One region of the Paucibacter sediminis genome, then DNA from elsewhere that is predicted to be linked to it. Evidence: riboswitches for the same ligand, from Rfam matches in the RefSeq annotation. Region 1 holds a riboswitch; each other region holds the start of a gene.
The links. A riboswitch is a leader RNA that binds a small molecule or an ion and turns the genes downstream of it on or off. The one in region 1 is predicted to bind glycine.
Positions count from the first base shown of each region.

Region 2: another riboswitch for glycine. It lies ahead of gcvT (glycine cleavage system aminomethyltransferase GcvT); the one in region 1 lies ahead of PFX98_RS04885 (branched-chain amino acid ABC transporter substrate-binding protein).
Region 3: another riboswitch for glycine. It lies ahead of PFX98_RS04040 (D-amino acid dehydrogenase); the one in region 1 lies ahead of PFX98_RS04885 (branched-chain amino acid ABC transporter substrate-binding protein).

Region 1 is NZ_CP116346.1:1,067,684-1,074,754, reverse strand. Features, by position in the region: gene PFX98_RS04900 (YhdP family protein) at 1-2,870, shown strand, start outside; gene PFX98_RS04895 (carbon-nitrogen hydrolase family protein) at 2,867-3,670, shown strand; gene PFX98_RS04890 (hypothetical protein) at 3,685-4,239, shown strand; gene PFX98_RS04885 (branched-chain amino acid ABC transporter substrate-binding protein) at 4,451-5,593, opposite strand; glycine riboswitch at 5,762-5,854, opposite strand; gene PFX98_RS04880 (FAD-dependent monooxygenase) at 5,952-7,071, opposite strand, start outside.
Region 2 is NZ_CP116346.1:4,286,646-4,293,716, forward strand. Features, by position in the region: gene PFX98_RS19885 (serine hydrolase domain-containing protein) at 1-1,078, opposite strand, end outside; gene PFX98_RS19890 (DegQ family serine endoprotease) at 1,202-2,755, opposite strand; gene PFX98_RS19895 (ATP-binding protein) at 2,818-4,140, opposite strand; gene PFX98_RS19900 (response regulator) at 4,140-4,799, opposite strand; glycine riboswitch at 4,910-5,013, shown strand; glycine riboswitch at 5,023-5,135, shown strand; gene gcvT (glycine cleavage system aminomethyltransferase GcvT) at 5,195-6,310, shown strand; gene gcvH (glycine cleavage system protein GcvH) at 6,364-6,741, shown strand; gene gcvP (aminomethyl-transferring glycine dehydrogenase) at 6,848-7,071, shown strand, end outside.
Region 3 is NZ_CP116346.1:880,924-887,994, forward strand. Features, by position in the region: gene PFX98_RS04030 (isovaleryl-CoA dehydrogenase) at 1-1,437, shown strand, start outside; gene PFX98_RS04035 (alpha/beta hydrolase) at 1,439-2,236, opposite strand; glycine riboswitch at 2,310-2,402, shown strand; glycine riboswitch at 2,404-2,517, shown strand; gene PFX98_RS04040 (D-amino acid dehydrogenase) at 2,602-3,894, shown strand; gene fusA (elongation factor G) at 4,017-6,107, shown strand; gene PFX98_RS04050 (hypothetical protein) at 6,226-6,780, shown strand.

The DNA of each region.
Region 1 (7,071 bases):
CCAGCGGCCGCGTCAGCGCCTTCAGCGCGCGCTGGGAGGGCGCGCCCGAGGCGCCGCAGAGCTACCGCATCAAGGGTGCGCTGGACCAGTTGAGCCTGGCCGCCGGCGTGCCGGCCGACGCGCACGGCGCGGCCCGCCCGGGCCTGGCCGGGGCGCAGCTGCAGTTCGATGCCACCGAGAAGGGCGGCACGGCGCGGCTGGCGATACGCGACGGCATGCTGGACTTTCCCGGCGTGTTCGAGGAGCCGCGCATCCCCCTGCAGACGCTCAGCGCCGGGCTGGACTGGCGCATCGAGGCGCGCAAGGACGGCGGCCCGCCCCAGGTGGAGCTGCGCGTCAGCGAGCTGCGCCTGCAGAACGAGGATGTGAAGGCCGAATTCGAGGCCACCTGGCGCACCGGCGCCAAGCCCGGCAGCGGCCGCGGCGCGCGCCTGCCCGGCAGCCTGGACCTCAGCGGCCGCATCGACCAGGCCCCCGCCAGGCGCGTGGTGCGCTACCTGCCGCTGGTGGTGGGCGAGACCGCGCGCGCCTATGTGCGCGATGCCATCCGCGGCGGCGAGGCGCACCAGGTGCAGGCGCGCGTGCGCGGCGACCTGGCCGATTTCCCCTTCGACGGCCCTCATGGTGTGGGAGGTGCTGGCGCAGGCATCTTCCGCATCAGCAGCCAGGTGAAGGACGTGGAGCTGGCCTATGTGCCCAGCCACGCCGCCACCGAGACCAGCCCCGCCTACAACTCGCCCTGGCCGGTGATGGAGCAGCTCAATGCCGAGCTGATCTTCGAGCGCGGCAGCATGCAGATCCGCAAGGGCCGCGCCAAGGTGCTGGGCTACGAGCTCTTCAACGTGAACGGCGGCATCCCGGATCTGGCGCACCAGGCCCAGCTGGAGATGGACGGCCAGGGCCGCGGCCCCATGGCCGAGCTCTTGCGCTTCATGCGCAGCTCGCCGCTCTCGGAATGGACCTCGCATGGCCTGGACGCCGCCAGCGCCAGCGGCAACGCCAGCCTCAAGCTGGGCCTGAAGATCCCGCTGCTGGATGCCAGCAAGTCCAGCGTCAAGGGTCAGGTCTTGCTGGCCGGCAACGAGCTGCGCCTGCGGCCCGATGTGCCGCTGTTTTCCAACACACGCGCGCGCATCGATTTCGACCGCAAGGGCGTGCAGCTGCAGGCCGCCGGCGCACGCGTGCTGGGCGGCGAGGCCCTGTTCGAGGGCGGCAGCCAGGCCGATGGCAGCCTGCGCTTCAGTGCCCAGGGGCAGCTGAGTGCGGAGGCGCTGCGGCGCGCCAGCGAGCTGGGCCTGCCCAGCCGTCTGGCCCAGTTCATGAGTGGCTCGACCGGCTACAAGCTGGAGCTGGGTTTCGTCAAGGGGCAGACCGAGTTCAACCTCGGCAGCTCGCTGCAGGGCCTGGCGCTGGATCTGCCGGCGCCGCTGCGCAAGGAGGCCGACAGCACGCTCAACCTGCGCCTGCAATCGCGGCTCTTGCCGGTGAATGGGAATGAAAGCGCCACGCGCGACGAGCTGCGCCTGGAGCTGGGCAACCAGCTGCAAGCGCATTACCAGCGCGAGCTCGGCGGCGAGAGCGCGCAGGTGCTGCGCGGCGCGCTGAGCGTGCTGGACAACCTGCCGCCGCTGCCGCCCAGCGGCGTGCAGCTGCAGGCCAATCTGGCCAGCTTCGATGCCGACGCCTGGCTCGCCACCGCGCAGCGCCTGCTCGGCCCGGTGAGCCTGGAGAACATGGACAGCGGCTACGCGCCCAGCCAACTGGCCCTGCGCGCGCAGAGCTTCAAGGCCGCGGGCCGCCAGGTCTCGCGCCTGGTGGCGGGCCTGAGCCGCGCGCCCGAGCAGAACGGCTGGCGCGCCACCATCGACGCCGAACAGCTGAGCGGCTATCTGGAGCTGCGCCAGGCGCGCGCCGGCCAGCCCGGCCGCGTCTACGCCCGCCTGGGCCGCCTGGCCCTGCCCAAGAGCGAGGCCGATTCGGTGCTGCAGCTGCTGGAGAAGCAGCCCAGCAGCGTGCCGGCGCTGGACATCGTGGTGGAGGACTTCGAGCTGCGCGGCAAGAAGCTGGGCCGCCTGGAGATCGATGCCCAGCTGGTGGGGCCGACGCGCGAATGGAAGCTCGCCCGGCTGCAGATCAAGCACCCCGACGCGTTGCTCAACGCCACCGGGCAATGGGTGGCCGAGCCTGGGCAGAGTCAGCGCCGCACCCTGCTGGACTGGCAGCTGGACGTCAGCGACGGCGGCAAGCTCCTGCAGGCGCTGGGCCAGGGGCAGATCCTGCGCGGCGGCAAGGGCCGCCTGAACGGCCAGCTCGGCTGGCAGGGCTCGCCGCTGAGCCCCGACTACCCCAGCATGGGCGGCCAGCTGCATGTGGCGCTGGACGCCGGCCAGTTCCTGCAGGCCGAGCCCGGCGTGGGCCGGCTGCTGGGCGTGCTGAGCCTGCAATCGCTGCCGCGCCGCCTGCTGCTGGACTTCCGCGATGTGTTCTCGCAGGGCTTTGCCTTCGACAGCTTCACCGGCGACCTGCGCATCGAGAAGGGCGTGGCCCATACCAGCAATCTGCGCATGGTGGGCCTGCAGGCGGCGGTGCTGATGGAGGGCCAGGCCGATCTGGCCGCCGAGACCCAGGATCTGCGCGTGCTGGTGGTGCCCGAGCTCAACGTGGGCGGCGCTTCGCTGGCTTATGCGGCCATTAATCCGGCGATCGGCCTGGGCACCTTCCTGGCCCAATGGCTGTTGCGCAAGCCCATGGCAGCGGCCGGCACGGAGGAATTCCATGTCACCGGCATGTGGGATGCGCCCAAGGTCGATCGCATCGAGAAGTCCGAGCGCAAGCCGCCCGAGGAGGCGGCATCAGGAGCAGCACCATGAAGCTGGCAGCGATACAGATGGTCTCGGGCCCCGAGGTGGCGGCCAATCTGGCGCGTGCGCGCCATTGGATGGAGGCCGCCCGCGCCCAGGGCGCCGAGCTGGTGGCCCTGCCCGAGTATTTCTGCCTGATGGGCACGGCCGACGCCGACAAGTTAGCCATCGCCGAGGCCGATGGCGAGGGCCCGATCCAGGCCATGCTGAGCCAGGCGGCGCACGAGCTGGGCCTGTGGGTGATCGGCGGCACCCTGCCGATACGCAGCGCGCGGGCCGACAAGGTGCGCAATGCCTGCTGCGTCTATGCCCCGGACGGCCGTCGCGCGGCGCGCTACGACAAGCTGCACCTGTTCTGTTTCGACAATGGCCGCGAGCGCTATGACGAGGGCCGCGTGCTCGAGCCTGGCGACGCGCCGGTGACGCTGCAGGCCGGGCCGCTCAAGCTCGGGCTCTCGGTCTGCTACGACCTGCGCTTTCCCGAGCTTTACCGTGCCATGGGCGTGGGTGGCCCCTGCGACCTGCTGGCCGTGCCCGCGGCCTTCACCTACACCACCGGCCAGAAGCATTGGGAGCTGCTCTTGCGCGCTCGCGCGGTGGAGAACCTCGCCTATGTGATCGCGCCGGCCCAGGGCGGCACGCATCCCAACGGCCGCCGCACCTGGGGCCACAGCATGATCGTCGATCCCTGGGGCGAGGTGCTCGCCTGCCTGCCTGAGGGCGAGGGCCTGGCCATCGCTGAGCTGGACGCGCCGCGCATGGCCGCCCTGCGCGCCCAGCTGCCGGCCCTGCAACACCGCCGACTTTGATCGAGGAGCACGCCATGCAACGCCGCACATCACTCTTGGCCCTGCTGGGGGCAGGTCTTGCGCTCGCCGGCTGCGGCACGCCCGCCGACCCCGAGGGCATGCGCCTGAGCGTGGCCGACGGCCTGCAGCTGCGCGGCTGGGTGCCCGAGGCGCTCAAGCAGCAGGTGCAGCTGGGCCAGGTGCTGGGCGGCCAGCCGACCGGCCGCCTGTGGGGCTCCAAGATCGGCGACGAGGCGCTGCGCGTGGCGCTGCAGGAATCGCTCAAGGCCGCCGGCATGCTGGCGCCGCAGCCCCAGGGCGGCCGCTACGAGCTGCGCGCCGCGCTGCTGGCGCTGGAGCAACCCGCGGTGGCGGTGGGCGACGCCCGCGTGGCGCTGACGATGGCCTATGAACTGCTGGACAAGGCCAGCGGCAACAAGCTCTACCAGCGCGAGCTGCGCAGCGTGCATGTGGCCGAGTTCGGCGACGCCATGCTGGACCAGAACGAGCGCCTGCGCCTGGCCAACGAGGGCGCGCTGCGCAAGAACATCAATGCCGCGCTGCGGGAGCTGCTGGAGCTGCGCTACTGAGACGCGCCTGCGCCGGCTGCGGCTGGCCCAGCCAGGCTTGCCGCGTGGTCTGCAGGAGTTGATGGAGAGTTTGGGCCTGAATATTGTTCATGGCCCCAGTGTCGGGGCGCTTGATGACAGGCCGTTGAAGGCCGTGCAGGGCGGGGCGCCTGAGCCGGGGGGGGCAGGCGCTCGCCCGGCACGGTCTGGCCACCGTGCCGCCCGCATCTGCTCAGCGCACGACGCCGAGCTCCTCGCGCTGTCCGCGGTTGAAGGTGTAGAGCGTCAGTGCACCGTTCTTGATATCGCCCTTCTCGTCGAAAGCGACGGTGCCGATGACGCCGGGGTAGCTGATCTTCTGTAGCACCGGCAGGTACTTGGCCGGTTCGGCCGATCCCGCCTTGACCATCGCCTCGGCCATCACCTTCGTGGCATCGTAGGTGTAGGGCGAGTAGATCTGGACCTCGATGCCGAACTTCTTCTTGAAGTCGGCCTTGAACTTGTCGAGCGCCGGCCGCTGTGCCGCGTCAACGCCACCAGCGATCGCGCAGACCACTTGGCCGTCGGGCACCTGGCCCGAAGCCAGCTTGGGCAACTCGGCGGTGCAGATGCCGTCGCCGCCCATGAACTTCGACTGGATGCCCAGCTGCTTCATCTGCCGCAGCATCGGGCCGGCCACCGCGTCCATGCCGCCGTAGAAGATCACGTCGGGCTTGGCCGCCTTGATGCCGGTGAGGATGCCCGTGAAGTCGGTCGCCTTGTCGTTGGTGAACTCACGTTTGGCGATCGTCGCGCCGGCGGCCTTCGCGGCCTTCTCGAACTCGCTGGCAACGCCCTGGCCATAGGCGGTGCGGTCGTCGATGACCGCAACGGTCTTCGCCTTCAGCGTCTGTGCAGCGTAGCGGCCCAGCGTGCCACCGAGCTGGGCGTCGTCGGCGACCATCCGGAAGGTCGTCTTGAAGCCCTGGCGGGTGTAGCGCGGGTTCGTCACCGACGGCGCAATCTGCGGGATGCCGGCGTCGGCGTAGATGCGCGCGGCAGGGATTGCGGTGCCCGAATTCAGGTGGCCGACGACGCCGTTGACCTTGTTGTCCACGAGCTTCTGCGCCGCGGCAGTGCCTTGCTTGGGGTCGCCGGCGTCGTCCTCGGCCAGGAGCACGAAGCGGGCCGGGCGGCCGCCGATCTGCAGACCCTTGGCGTTCAATTCCTCGATCGCCATGCGGACACCGCTTTCGTTGTCACGCCCGAGGTGTGAGGCGGGGCCGCTGAGTGCGGCGACATGGCCGATCTTGACCACGAGGGGCTCCGCTGCGTGCGCGGACATGGCGAGGCAGGCCAGGGCGATGCCGCCGAGGCGTGATGGGGTAGGTTTCATGAAATCTCTTTTGTCGACGTCGGTGGGTCAAGTGACGCCACCGGACCGCGGTGGTCGTCGCCCCCTCTGTTGCTGACACCTGAGAGATTCGTGCGGCCCCCCGGGGGCCAGACTTGCTCCTTCGGCGTACCGGCGGACGTCAGGCAGCCGGCAACTCTGCAGAGTTCATCCGCGACATCGGTCCGTTTGCCTGAGAGTTTCCGGGGCGGTTGCTCCTTCGGCGCCGCGCGGGTGGCACGCGGACTCTCCCGACGTCGCTCGGGCTCGTGGCCGGCAAGACGGTCGACAGGCGACCTCGGTCTTGCGGTGAAGTTGATGACTATACCTGAGGCAAGGGTTAACCCTTGTTTTGGCCGCCTCAGCGCCTTCCGAACATCATCTGCCGCGCCAGCGCGCGCTTCAGCGGCGGGGCGGCCTGCAGCGCGGCCAGCGCCAGGCCGCGTGCGCCCGGCAGGCCGGGCCAGCGCCAGGCGAAGCTGCGCGCCAGGAAATCGGTGGCGGCGATCATGCTCCAGCGGTCGGGCGCACGCTGCCATTCCACGCGGCGCAGCGCGCTGTCGATCGCGCCCTCCGTGCGCAGTGCCTGCACCAGCGCATAGGCGTCGCGCAGGCCCAGGTTGAGCCCCTGGCCGGCCACCGGGTGCAGGGTCTGGGCGGCATTGCCGATGCGGATCACGCGGCCCTCCACCAGGGTGCGCTCGGCGTTCAGGCCGAGCGGGAAGCACTTCAGCGCGCCGATGCCGCGCAGCGGCGGCAGGCCCGGCGGCAGCAGGGTGTTGAGCACCGCCAGGCGCTGCGCGTCGCTGAGCGTGCCGATCTCGTCCTCGGCCTGCGGCAGGCACCAGACCAGGGCCGCGCGGCGCTGGCCGGCGCGCTCGGGCAGGGGCAGCAGGGCCAGCGGGCCGTTGCGGGTGAAGCGCTCGTAGGCCACGCCCGGCGGCGCGGCCGGGTCCAGCTCCACCGTGCCGACCCAGGCGTTCTGCGCATAGTCGCGCGCCACCGCCTTGCGGGCCTGCTCGGCAAACACGCCGCCCTCGGCCACCACGGCAAGGTCGAAGCGCTCGGCCAGATGGGCATCGCCGGCGTCGATCTCCACGCCCGATCCCTCAGGCTTGATGGCCGACACGCCCTGGCCGAAGCGCGCGGACAGGCGCTGCGGCGCGCGCGCGCAGGCTTGCAGCCAGGCGGCCTGCAGCGGCGCCACCAGCTGGCCGTAGCTGAGCACCGCGCCGAGCTGCTCCACGCCCTGCTCGCGCGCGCTGATTCTGACCTCGGGCTGGCCGCCGGCACCGAACAGCCAGGGGTGGCTGAGCGTGGGTGGGGCCTGGCTCACCTGCACCTGCAGGATCGCCTGCGCCTGCGCGGCCTGGCCCGCCTGCCAGGTGCCCAGGCGCTGCAGCAGCTGCACGCTGCCCAGCGAGAGCGCGAGGGTGCGCGGGTCGCCCGAGACATCGCGCTCCAGCGGCCGTGCGTCGAAC
Region 2 (7,071 bases), 2.1 Mb from region 1:
GGTCCAGATTGAGCCCCGGGCCGGTCGAGTTGCGCAACAGCACCACGCTGGTCTGGGTCTGCGGCATGTAGGCGAGCGAGGAGACGAAGCCGTTGATGCCGCCGCCATGCTGGTAGAGGGTCTGGCCGCGCAGCGTCTGGCTGGCGATGCCGAAACCGTAGTTGGCCGCGCTGGCCTTGCCCTCGGGCGTCACCATGCGCGCGTAGCTGGCGGGCGACAGCAGCTTGCCGCCGTGCAGCAGCCGGTTCCAGCGCCAGAGCTCATCGACGGTGGAGACAAAGGCGCCGGCCGCATGCGGCTGGGTCATGCTGATCATGTTGTCAACGATCACGCCCTGGGCCGGATCGGCGCCATAGCCGCTGGCCATGCCCTTGATGACGCGCGTCTCGCCGGGATAGCCGGTGCGCGCCAGCTGGTTCGGCGCCAGCATGGCCTCGTTGATGTACTGATGCCAGGGCTTGCCGGTGATCGCCTCGATGACGGCGCCCACCAGCACATAGCCCGAGTTGTTGTAGAGCCAGCCCTGGCCGGGCGCGAAGTCCGCCGGCTGGTTCTTGAACTCATCGATCAGCTGCGCGGTGCTCAGTTCGCGCCGCACCGGGTTGGCCATATAGCCCGGGATGCCGGTGTAGCTCTTGATGCCCGAGGTGTGGTTGAGCAGCTGCAGCAGGCTGATCTTGTCGCCCTGCGGGTAGGCGGGCAGGTATTTGGCGAGCGGATCGTCGAGCCGGGCGCGCCCCTCGTCGATCAGCTTCAGGAGCGCGGCGGCGGCGAACTGCTTGGTCACCGAACCGATGCGAAAGGCCTGGTCGGGCGAGAGCGGCACGCCCAGCTCCAGGCTGGCCATGCCGCGCGCACCGCGGTACAGCACGTGCTCGCCGCGTGCGACCAGAATCGCCACGCCCGGGCCGTCGCGGCCAAGCTTCTGCTCGTCGAGCAGTTGTTCGGCGTAGGCGGCGATGCTGGGCCCATCGGGCAGGGTCTGGGCGCTGGCCGGCGAGATCAGGCCGGCAAGGAACAGGCTGCCGAGCAGGGCCTGGCTGCTGACGGGGCGGACATGGCGGCGGGTGTCGAGCACGGGCGGGCTCCTCGGTGGTTTTTGAGGAGCGCAGCATGCCCCTGCGCCATGCCCGGATCAAAGCCGCGGGCGACGAAGCGCAGCGACCGCGGGATGAACCGTCAACAAGGCCGACCGGGCCGCTCAGCCGAGTCTCACCGGCACGAAGATCTTCTCCTTGCCGCGCTGCACCAGCAGGGCCACCGACTTCTCCGCGCCGGCCACCACCGAGCGCACCTGCTCGATGCTGCTGACCGGCGTGCCATTCACCGCCAGCAGCACATCGCCGGGGCGCACGCCGGCCTGTGCGGCGGGGCCGCCGGCGTCCTCCACCACCAGGCCCTCGCGCAGGCCGGACTCGCGCTTTTCCTCGGGCTGCAGCGGGCGCAGCGCCAGCCCCAGCTTGCCCTGGGCCGGGCCTGCCTCGTCGCTGCTGGCCACTTGCGCGCCCTTGTCGTTGGCATCGCCGAGCTTGGCGCTGATCTCCTCGCGCTTGCCCTGGCGCCAGATCTCCAGCTTGGCGCTCTCGCCCGGCGTGGCCAGGCCCAGCAGGGTGGGCAGGTCGGTGCTGGCGACGATCGCCTGGCCCTTGAACTTCAGGATCACATCGCCCGGACGCAGACCGGCCTTGGCGGCGGGCCCGCCCTCCTCCACGCTCGCCACCAGCGCGCCCTCGGGGCGCTCGAGCTTGAAGGAGTCGGCAAAGCTCTGGTTCACGTCCTGGATGGTCACGCCCAGGCGCGCATGCTGGGCCTTGCCGCCGTTCTGGATCTGCTGGCGCACCCGGTTCGCGAGCTCGATCGGGATCGCGAAGGACAGGCCCTGGTAGCCGCCGCTCTGGCTGTAGATCTGCGAGTTGATGCCCACCACCTCGCCGCGCGCATTGAAGAGCGGGCCGCCCGAGTTGCCGGGGTTGATGGCCACGTCGGTCTGCAGGAAGGGCACGAAGTTCTCCTGCGGCAGCGCGCGGCCCTTGGCGCTCACCACGCCGGCGCTGACGCTGTTCTCGAAGCCATAGGGCGAGCCGATCGCCAGCACCCATTCGCCCACACGCAGATCCTTGGTGGAGCCGAGCTGCACGGTGGGCAGGCCCTTGGCCTCGATCTTGATCACCGCCACATCGGTCTTGGGATCGGCACCCAGCACCTTGGCGCGGAACTCGCGGCGATCGGTGAGCTTGACGGTGACCTCGCTGGCATCGCGCACCACATGGGCGTTGGTGAGGATCACGCCGTCGTCGCTGACGATGAAGCCCGAGCCCTGGCCGCGCGTGGGCATCTCGCGACCTTCAGGGGCGCCCGGCATGCCGGGCACGCCGAAGCGGCGGAAGAATTCGTAGAAGGGATCGTTCGGGTCCAGCTGCGGCTGCTGGCCGCGCCGCATCGATGTCTTGACGCTGCCGGTGACGCTGATGTTCACCACCGCGGCGCCCTGGCGCGCGGCGATCTGGGCAAAGTCGGGAAAGCCGGCGGGGGCAGGTGTTGCCACCGGGGCCGGCCCTTGCGCGCTGGGCGCGGCGCTGGCCAGCAGCTCGCTGGCAGGCGTCGCGGCTTCGGCGGGGGTGGCCGAGGTCTTGATCGCCACCGCGCCGCGCATCGCTGCGGCACCGCCGGCGGCGCCCAGCACCCCGGCGGTCACCAGCGCCCACACGAGGCGCTTGGCCGGAACCATGGTTTCGCTGACTTGCTTGGTGTTCATGAGGAAGCCTCCTGAGAGTGAGTTGACGCGATGGCCGAACTTTGCTCTCGGAGACTTAGACCTCACTTAATGCGCGGCAGCCTGAGTTCCACCCGCAGGCCGCCCAGCGCCGCCGCCTCGCCCAGCGTGAGCCTGGCGCCATGGCGCTCGGCGATCGCCTTCACGATGGCCAGGCCCAGGCCGCTGCCGCTGGCCTGCTGCGCGTCGGCGCTGCGGTAGAAGCGATCGAACACGCGTTCGCGCTCGGCCACCGCAATGCCGGGGCCGCTGTCCTCCACCACCAGCAGGGCCTCGTCGGGCGTGGCCAGCAGGCTCACGTCCACGCGCCCGCCTTCCGGGCTGTATTTGACGGCGTTGTCCAGCAGATTGCGCAGCAGCATGCGCAGCGCCTGGGGCTCGCCCCGCACCTGGGCGGCATCGCAACGCGTCAGGCCCAGGTCGATCTGGCGCGCCGCGGCGGCATCGCTGATGTCCACCACCGCATCCTTGCAGAGCTGGTCCAGCGCCAGCGGCTGCGCCAGCTGCTGGGCCTCGCCCGGCGCCTGCTCGCGCGCCAGCGCCATCAGCTGTTCGATCAGATGGCTGGCGCGCTCGATGCCGCTGGCCAGGCGCCCGATCGCCAGTGCCTGGCCGGGTGCATCGGGCGCGCGCTGCAGCGATTGCAGCTGCAGCTTCAATGCCGCCAGCGGTGAGCGCAGCTCGTGCGCCGCATCCGCAATGAAGTGCTGCTGCGCCTCGAAGGCCTGGCGCACCCGGCCCAAGAGCGAGTTGAGCTCGTCCACCAGGGGCTTGACCTCGGCGGGCAGCTCCTCGCTGGCCACCGGCGAGAGATCGTCGACCGCGCGCGCGGCCAGCTGGTCGCGCACCTTGGCCACCGGCTCCAGTGAATGGCTCACCACCCACCACACCACCAGAGCCAGCAGCGGCAGCATCAGGGCGATGGGCGCGATGGTGCGAAAGGCCAGCTGGCCGGCCATGCGCTGGCGCACCGCCAGGTCCTGCGCAACCTGCACCACCTGGTAGCGCGTCTGCAGCGAGAACACGCGGAAATGCTTGCCGTTGGCGTCCAGGTTCGAGAAGCCCAGCACCGCGCGCTGCGGCAGCAGGGCTTCACCCGGAGAGCGGAACATCGGTACGCCATCCAAGCCCCAGACCTGCACCATGAAGTCGTAGCTCTTCTGGTCGCCCAGCGGCAGGCTCACCGTGCCGCTGCCGACGCTGCCCTGCAGGGAGAAGGCCATCTGCTGCATGTGGTAGTCGAAGATCTCGTCGGCCTCCTGCAGCGCGGTGCGGTAGGCGCTGCCGCCCTGCACCAGGGCCGAGAGCGAGAAGGCCAGCAGCAGGAAGGCGATCAGGCGGTAGCGCAGGGAGCGGGGAAACAGCATCATTCCTTGGGCACCCGGTAGCCCACGCCGCGCACGTTCTGGATCAGCGCCGCACCCAGCTTCTTGCGCAGGCCGTGGATATAGACCTCCACCGCATTGCTGCTGATCTCGTCCTTCCAGCTGTAGAGCTTTTCCTCCAGCTGCTGGCGCGACAGCACCATGCCCGGCCGCGCCAGCAGCGGCTCCAGCACCGCCCATTCGCGCGCCGACAGCGTGACCTGCCGGCCCTCGGCCACCACCTCGCGGGTGGCGGGGTTGATGCTCACGCCGCGGTGTTCGTAAACCGGCTCGGCGCGGCCGCTGGCACGGCGCAGCAGCGCGCGGATGCGCGCCAGCAATTCATGCAGCTCGAAGGGCTTGAGCACATAGTCGTCGGCGCCGGCGTCCAGCCCGGCAATGCGCTGCTCCAGTGCGTCGCGGGCGGTGGCGATCAGCACCGGCATGACCTGCTTGCGCGCCCGCAGCGCGCGCAGCACGCTCATGCCATCGCGCTTGGGCAGGCCCAGGTCCAGGAGCACCAGGTCGTAGTTCTGTGCCTGCAGGGCCGCGTCGGCCAGTTCGCCGTCGCGCACCCAGTCGACCGCATAGCTTTCGGCGCGCAGCAACTCGAGCAGTTGCTCGCCAATCATCGGGTCGTCTTCCACCAGCAGCAGTCGCATGCCAAGTCCTCTTGCCGGATTTACGGGGAAGTGAGATTTTCCATGCACGGCAAGGCCGGCCATTAGACGAGACTTAATTTGCTCGCCCGGCCCCAAAACCATGGCTACAATCCGCGCCGTCAGGAGAGAGCTTTCCACGCAAAGCCGCCGAAGGCGCAGAGGCACTGGTGATCCCACGCTTCGAACGCTCAGGCAAAAGGACTGACAAGACGCCTCGATGCAGGCGTTCCTCACTGGAGAGAGGCGGGTCTTTGTTGAACTCGCCCACCGAAGGGGCAAGCTGTCGGCGATACGCCGGTGGTCAATCTCTCAGGTACCAAGGACAGCGAGGGCATATCCCCCACCATCGGTCTCAGGACCGGGTGGGCTTTCAGAATGCCCTCGGAGTAAGTCCCTTGTCCGCCGATCTCAAGACCACCCCCCTGCACGCTCTGCACATCGAACTTGGCGCCAAGATGGTGCCCTTTGGCGGCTACGACATGCCGGTGCAGTACAAGGAAGGCATCCTCGCCGAGCACAAGCACACGCGCACGGCGGCCGGCCTGTTCGACGTTTCCCACATGGGCCAGCTGCGCCTGGTCGGCGCCGATGCCGGTGCCGCACTGGAAACGATCGTGCCCGTCGACGTGATCGACCTGCCGGTGTTCAAGCAGCGCTATGCGCTCTTCACCAATGAGCAGGGCGGCATCCTCGACGACCTGATGCTGTGCCGCCGCCCCGACGACATCTTTGTGGTGGTGAACGCCGCCTGCAAGGAGCAGGACACCGCGCATCTGCAGGCCAAGATCGGCGGCCGCTGCGAGGTCATCAGCCTGCCCGAACGCGCCCTGCTGGCGCTGCAGGGCCCGCAGGCCGTCACCGCGCTGGCGCGCCTGAACCCCGAGGTGGCCAAGCTCACCTTCATGACCGGCGGCTTCTTCAATCTGGACGGCATCGAGACCTTCCTGACCCGCTCGGGCTATACCGGCGAAGACGGCTTCGAGATCTCGGTGCACAACGACCAGGCGGTGGCGCTGGCGCGCAAGCTGCTGGCCCAAGCCGAGGTCAAGCCCATCGGCCTGGGCGCGCGCGACACCCTGCGCCTGGAAGCCGGCCTTTGCCTGTACGGCCACGACATCAATACCGAGACCACGCCGGTGGAAGGCGCGCTGACCTGGGCGATCCAGAAGGTGCGCCGCGCCGGTGGCGCGCGTGCCGGCGGCTACCCCGGCGCCGCGGTGATCGACGGCCAGCTCGCCGGCGGCGCCAGCCGCAAGCGCGTGGGCCTGATCAGCGCCGAGCGCATGCCGGTGCGCGAAGGCGCCAAGGTGGTGGACGCCGAGGGCAAGGAACTGGGCGTCGTCACCAGCGGCTCGCTGGGCCCCACGGTGGGCAGCCCGGTGGCCCTGGCCTATCTGCCCAGCAGCCACACGGCGGTGGGCACGCCGGTGTTCGCCCTGGTGCGCGACAAGCGCGTGGCCATGAGCGTGGCGCCGACGCCCTTCGCACCGCATCGTTATTTCCGCGGCTGATCCCGCCATTCTTTGGACCCCCTGGTCTTTTCTCCCAACATTCGGAGCACACCATGAGCAACATCAAGTACACGCCTGACCACGAGTGGGTCCAGATCGAAGCCGATGGCACCGCCACCGTGGGCATCACCGTTCATGCGCAAGACGCGCTGGGCGATGTGGTGTTCGTGGACCTGCCCAATGTGGGCCAGAGCTATGCCGAGAAGGAAGTGGCCGGCGTGGTGGAGTCGGTGAAGGCCGCCGCCGACGTCTACATGCCCGTGGATGGCGAGATCACCGCCGTCAACGAAGAGCTGCGCAACGATCCCTCGCTGGCCAACACCGACCCGCTCAAGAGCGGCTGGTTCTTCAAGGTCAAGCTGAGCAACCCCGCCCAGCTCGACGCGCTGATGGACAGCACCGCCTACGACGAGCTGGTCAAGAACAGCTGATCCCAGCCGTTCACAGCAAAGCAGAAAGAAAGCGGGCACGGAGTGCCCGTTGTTGTATTGAAAACCGGTGCCCCGGCCACCAGCCCGGGCGCCTGAGGATTGCGCCATGTTGATGTCTGCCCTGAAGCCGCTCGGTGAGCTCGAGAACGCCGCCGAATTCCAAGCCCGCCATATCGGCCCCGATGCGGCCGATGAGGCGGCGATGCTGTCCGTGATCGGCGCGGCCTCGCGCCGCGCGCTGATCGAGGCCATCGTGCCCGCCAGCATCAAGCGCAGCCAGGGCATGCAACTGCCGGGCGTCGCCACCGAAGCCCAGGCGCTGGCCGAATT
Region 3 (7,071 bases), 190 kb from region 1:
GCGCGCGGCCGCCGCGTCGACCAGGTGGAGTTCCACCCGGCCTGGCATGAGTTCCTGGCGCTGTACCGCGGCCAGGGCCTGGTGAGCCTCGCCTTCGAGACCGAGCGCCGCGGGCGCTGGAGCGCCTTTGCCGCCGGCTTCTACCTGCATGGCCAGATCGAGGCCGGCAGCCTCTGCCCCGCCACCATGACGCAGGCCTGCATCCCGGTGCTGCAAAAGGAAGCGGCGCTGTTCGAGCGCCTGCGCGGCCAGCTCTACAGCCGCGCCTACGACCCGCGCGACCTGCCGCTGGAACAGAAGACCAGCCTCTGGGTGGGCATGGGCATGACCGAGAAACAGGGCGGCTCGGACCTGCGCGCCAACACCACGCTGGCCACCCCCCTGGGCGCGGGCGGCCGCGGCGGCGAGTACAGCCTGCGCGGCCACAAATGGTTCTTCTCGGCGCCGATGTGCGATGCGCATCTGGTGCTGGCGCGCACCGAGGCCGGGCCCAGCTGCTTCTGGGTGCCGCGCTGGCGGCCCGATGGCACGAAGAACCCCATCCACATCCAGCGCCTCAAGTCCAAGCTGGGCAACCGCAGCAACAGCAGCAGCGAGGTCGAGTTTGCCGATGCCTGGGGCCTGATGCTTGGCGAGGACGGGCGCGGCATCCCCACCATCATCGAGATGGCCGGCTACACGCGGCTGAACTGCGTGATCGGCAGCGCCGGCATCATGCGGCAGGCGCTGGTGCAGGCCCTGCACTATGCGCGCGAGCGCCTGGCCTTCGGCAAGCGCCTGGCCGAGCAGCCGCTGATGCGCAGCGTGCTGGCCGATCTGGCGCTGGAAAGCGAGGCCGCGGCGCTCCTGATGATGCGGCTGGCCCAGGCCTTCGAGCGCGGCGCGGACGCTCCCGCCGAGCGCGCCTGGCAACGCATCATGACGCCGGCCGCCAAGTTCTGGGTCTGCAAGCGCGCCGTCGAGCTGAGCGGCGAGGCGATGGAGGTGTTGGGCGGCAACGGCTATGTGGAGGAAGGCGTGCTGGCGCGCCTGTACCGCGAGGCGCCGGTGAATTCGATCTGGGAAGGCTCGGGCAATGTGATGTGCCTGGACGTGCTGCGCGGCATCGCACGCGAGCCGCAGGCCGCCCATGCCCTGCTGGACGAGCTGCAGCAGCTCGCCGGCGACAGCGCGCCGCTGCGCAGCGAACTCGCCGCCCTGCGCGACCTGCTCACGCGCACCCCGGCCGCCGACTTCGAGGCCCTGGGGCGCCAGTTCGCGCAGCGCCTGGTGCTGCTGGCCCAGGCCTGCCTGATGAGCCAGCATGCCCCCGGCGAGGTGGCCGAGGCCTTCATCGCCAGCCGCCTGCTGGACGCGCAGAGCGGGCGCGTGTTCGGTGCGCTGGACACGCGCGGCATCGCCATCGATGCGCTGCTGGCGCGCGCGCTGCCGATCTGAGTCAGAGCGCGGCGAGCGCCTCGCGCAGGGCCTGCTGGTATTGCTCGAAGCGCTGCAGGTCGTTGTGCGCCGCGCCGGGCACCAGTACCAGCCTGGCCTGCCCTTGCTGCCGCAGCAAGGCCTCGCTGTGCTGGGGTGCGATGAGGCTGTCCTGCCCGCCATGCACCAGCAGCAGCGGCGTGCGCAGCCGGGCCACGTCGGCGCCGGTGTCCAGCGGGTAGCGCAGCAGGCCCGGTGGCACCCAGGGAAAGTGCTCGCGCATCAGCGCCGACATGCTGGCGTAGGGCGATACCAGCACGGTCAGCTCCGGCCCGACCTCGGCGGCCAGCCCCGCCGCCAGACCCGTGCCCAGCGAGCGCCCATAGATCACATGCTTGAGCCCGCGGTACTGCGGCGCTACGGTGTCCCAGGCGGCGCGCACATCGGCGCGCAACTGCGCCTCGCTCTCGATATGGCCGCTGCTCTTGCCATAGCCGCGGTAGTCCAGCATGAAGAGGTCGTAGCCGGCGCGGCGATAGAAGTCGGCGTTGACGAACCAGGTCTGCAGATTGCCGGCGTTGCCGTGCAGAAAGAACACCAGGCCCTTGGGCCGGGGCAGGCGCAGATGCAAGGCCGAGAGCGTGGCTCCGGGCACGTTCAGCCGCAGGTCCTGCACATCGGCGCCGAGCTCGAAGCGATGGCCGGCGGCCAGCGGCTCGGGCTGGAACAGCAGCTGCTCCTGGCGCCAGTACAGCCAGGCCATGGCGGCGCCATAGGCCAGCAGCAGCATCAGGCCGGCCCCCAGAATGGTCTTGCGCATGCAGCATCCTCCACGCTTGCCCGCAGTCTACGCAGGCGGCGCCCCGCCGGATGCAAGACCTGGGCTACACTGGCTCCCGGATTCAGGAGAGTGCGGCCCGCCCTGCGAGCCGCCGCCGAAGGCGCAAGCTCCCATACTCGCTCAGGCCCCGTACTGGATCCGATTTCAAGCCGAATGCTGGAGAGTGCCTCATGTGCAATGCATGGGGCCGCCGAAGGAGCAAGGCGCGGGCCGCAAGCCCGGCGCCGAATCTCTCAGGCACCAAGGACAGCGGGAGCGGCGCGCCCAGGCGCACGCATCCCTTTTGGCATCACTTCCGCCAGAGACTGCACGCCTGCGCGTTCAACCCGAACGGAGTATTCGCAATGCATGTCATCGTCCTGGGCGCCGGCGTCACCGGCATCACCACCGCCTGGTATCTGCGCGCGGCCGGCCATGAGGTCACCGTGCTCGAACGCCAGCCCGCCGCCGGCCTGGAAACCAGCTATGCCAATGGCGGCCAGATCTCGGTCTCGCACGCCGAGCCCTGGGCCAATCCGGGCGCGCCGCTGAAGGTCCTGAAATGGCTGATGAAGGAGGACGCGCCGCTGCTGTTCCGCCTGCGCGCCGACGCCGCGCAATGGCGCTGGGGCCTGCAGTTCCTGCGCGAATGCACGCCCGGCCGCACCGCCCACAACATCCGCAACATCGTCAGCCTGGGTCTCTACAGCCGCGCCAAGCTGCAGAGCCTGCGCCAGGAGCTGGGTCTGCAATACGACCAGCGCAGCCAGGGCATCCTGCACTTCTACACCAGCGAGGCCGAGTTCGAGGCGGCGCAGGAGCCGGCGCGCATCATGCGCGAGCAGGGTTGCGAGCTGGACATGAAGACGCCCGACGATTGCGTGGCCATCGAGCCGGCGCTGGCGCAATGCCGCGGCAAGATCGTCGGCGGCAGCATGACGCCCAGCGACGAATCGGGCGATGCCCATGCCTTCACCCAGGCGCTGGCGGCGCGCTGCGCGGCGGCCGGCGTGCGCTTCGAGTACGAGACCCGCATCCTCGGCCTGGAACAGGGCCGGCAGGGCGTTGAGCGCGTCATCGTCGCCAACGCCGCGGGCGTGGTGAGCCGGCGCAGCGCCGACCGCATCGTGCTCTGCATGGGTTCCTTCAGCCGCCAGCTGGCGCGCGAGCTGGGCGTCTCGCTCAACATCTATCCCGCCAAGGGCTACTCGGTCACGCTGCCGGTGATCGCGCCGGCGCACAGCTACCAGGTCTCGCTCACCGACGACGAGTACAAGCTGGTGTTCTCGCGCCTGGGCGACCGCCTGCGCATCGCCGGCACGGCCGAGCTGAACGGCTACAGCACCGAGCTCAATCTGGTGCGCTGCGAGGCCATCGTGCGCCGCACGCGCGAGCTCTTCCCGCACATGACCGATGGCCAGGGTGCCCAGTACTGGACCGGCCTGCGCCCCGCCACGCCCTCCAACCTGCCCTATATCGGCGCCAGCAAGGTGGCCGGCCTGTACCTCAACACGGGCCATGGCACGCTGGGTTGGACCCATGCCTGCGGCTCGGGCGCAGCCATCGCCGACATCGTCAGCGGCCGACAGCCGGCGCTGGATTACGCCTTCACCGCCGCGACATGCAGGCCACGGCAGCTGCAGGCGGTGGCCGCCTGACAACAGTGTGGCGGCTTTGATCTGACCCCTTGCCGCCGGGCACCGCATCCTCTACGCTGGGGCCATCCCAGAAGGAGGATGCCATGTCCCCGAGCCCATCGATGCACAACGACGGAGGCGCGATGGCCTCCGACAGCCCCAACGGTAGTCGAGGGGGCGCCGGGGGGCCGGCGGCCCAGGCCGAGATCGCCAAGATCCGGACCCTGGCCCTGCTGGGCCCCGCCGGCGCGGGCAAGACCAGCCTGATCGAGGCGCTCTTGCATCACTGCGGCGTCATCACGGCGCCGGGCTCGGTGGAAAAGGGCAACACGGTCAGCGACCACGATGTGCTTGAGAAGCGCATGCAGCATTCGCTCTATGCCTCGCTGGTGCACATGAAGCACCAGGGCCTGCGCATCCACGCCATCGACACCCCCGGCGCGCCCGACTTCGTGGGCCTGGCGCTGCCGGCGCTGGAGGCGGTGGAGAGCGCGGTGCTGGTGATCAATGCGCAGAACGGCATCGAGCTGATGGCCTCGCGCATGATGGAGGCGGCGGCGCAGCGCGGCCTCACGCGCCTGATCGTGGTGAACAAGATCGACGCCCCCGGCGTCAATCTGCCGGCCCTGCTGGAACAGCTGCAGGCCGCCTTCGGGCGCGAATGCCTGCCGCTCAATCTGCCGGCCGGCGGCGGCACCCGCATCGTCGACTGCTTCTTCAACCGCGCGGGGGAGTCGGATTTCGGCTCGGTGGAAGCCGCGCACCGCGCCCTGGTGGAGCAGGTGGTGGAGGTGGACAGCGCCTTCGTCGACCGCTATCTGAACGAGGGCGACGTGGACGCCAGCGAGCTGCATGCGCCGCTGGAGCAGGCGCTGCGCGAGGGCCATCTGATCCCGGTGTGCTTCACCGCCGCGAAGTCCGACCTCGGCATCAGCGAACTGCTGGATGTGGTGGCCAAGCTGCTGCCCAACCCCTTCGAGGCCAATCCGCCCAAGTTCCTGGAGGGCGAAGGCGCCGACGCCAAGCCGCTGCAGGCCGAGCCCGATGCCGGCAAGCATGTGATCGCCCATGTCTTCAAGATCAATGCCGACCCCTACCTCGGCAAGATGGGCGTGCTGCGCGTGCACCAGGGCACGCTGACGCGCAACAGCCAGCTCTTCGTGGGCCATGCGCGCAAGCCCTTCCGCGTCTCGCACCTGTTCATGCTGCAGGGCAAGGAGCATGTGGAGGTGGACCAGGCCATCCCGGGTGATCTGGTGGCGATCGCCAAGGTCGAGGAACTGCACTTCGACGCGGTGCTGCACGACGCGCAGGAAGACGAGCACATCCACCTCGCGCCGCTGGACTTCCCCACCCCCGTGCACGGCCTGGCCATCAGCCCCTCGCGCCATGGCGACGAGCAGCGCCTGTGGGAAATCCTCAGCCGGTTGGTGGACGAGGATCCCTGCCTGAAGGTCGAGCATGTGGGCCTCACCAACGAGACCCTGGTCTACGGCCTGGGCGAGTTGCATCTGCGCATGCTGCTGGACCGGCTGCGCGACAGCTACAAGTTCGAGGTCAAGACCCAGCCGCCGCGCATCGCCTACCGCGAGACCGTCTCGGCCCCGGCCGAGGGCCATTTCCGCCACAAGAAGCAGAGCGGCGGCGCCGGCCAGTTCGGCGAGGTCTATCTGCGCATCGAGCCGCTGGAACGCGGCGCCGGCTTCGAGTTCCGCGACGAGGTCAAGGGCGGCACCATCCCGGGCCAGTTCATGCCGGCGGTGGAGAAGGGCGTGCGCCAGGCCCTGGCCAGCGGCGTGGTGGCCGGCTATCCGCTGGTGGATCTGCGCGTGGTGGTGTTCGACGGCAAGCACCATAGCGTGGACTCCAAGGAGGTGGCCTTCGTGACCGCCGGCCGCAAGGCCCTGATCGCCGCGGTGCAGGAGGCCCGGCCCCTGGTGCTGGAGCCCATCGTGCATGTGGAGATCGTCACCCCGGAAAGCGCGATGGGCGACATCACCGGCGACCTGGCGGCGCGCCGCGGCCAGGTGAACGGCACGCGCAGCGCGGTGCCGGGGCTGATCACCGTGCAGGGCCTGGCCCCGCTGGCCGAACTTGCCAGCTATCAGAGCCGGCTCAATGCCATGACCAGCGGCCAGGGGCGCTACAGCCTGGCGCTCTCGCACTACGAGGCGGTGCCGCCCAACACCCAGGCGCAGCTGATGGCGGCGCACAAGGTCAGCGACGAGGAGTAGACAGGGTCTGGCGCGACACTATCTTGCTCACCCTGGGCAACTGGGGTGAAGCCGGCTTTATCATACGCAGATGTGTTCCGCTGCCCGGGACGTCGCCCAGATCCGCTTGGACAACGCGATGCTCCTGTTTGAAGAGTTCGTTGCCGCCACCGTCAAACACGCCGATGCCGCCGCCCTGCGCGGTCTGGAGCGGCGTTTCGCGGAGCGCTTGCAGATCCAACCCAGCTATTGGAGCCAGATCAAGGGTCGCTCGCGCCAGATCGGCGAACGCCTGGCGCGCCAGTTCGAGCTCTTGTGCCACAAGCCGCAGGGCTGGATGGACCAGGAGCATGGCGCCCATGGCCAGCCCGCCGCCGCCGGCCCGGCGCCGCAGGACAGCACGCCCAGCGTGCCGCAGGATGACGACGAGCGCTTCATCGTCGGCCTGGTGCTCACCTATTACCGCCGCCATCCGCAGCGCGCGCGCACGCGCTTGCTGGATCTGCTGGGCGAGGTGCTGACGCCCGAGCCGGCGCCGCTCGGTGCGGCCAGCGCCGGCAAGCCCGTGGCGGGTCTCAAGCCGGCGGCCCTGCCGGGCCCCAAACCCGTGCCCGCCCCCAGCCCGGCGGATGAGCTGGACGCCTGGCGCCGCCTGCAACAAGGCATCGCGCCGCTCAAGCCCAAAAAGCGCTGATAACGCTGACCCCTAATTTGTTTATCAGATCCGATAAATAACACTTGCGCAAGATAATCAATCGTTTATCATTTGCGCAAGTCGCGGATGGTTCACCGCGGCGAGGCCCCTCTTTCCATTGACGCCTTGACCGGGTGCCGCTCGCCAGAGCTCACCATGCCGCCCGCGGGTCCGAACCGGCCCGCCGTGCCCCGCATGTGCCGCAGCTCCGCGCGACGCTAGCGCCCAAACCGAACTCAGCGCCAGGCTGAGTGCTCTCGTTCCCAGTTGACGCCCCGGTGGTCCGTCCGG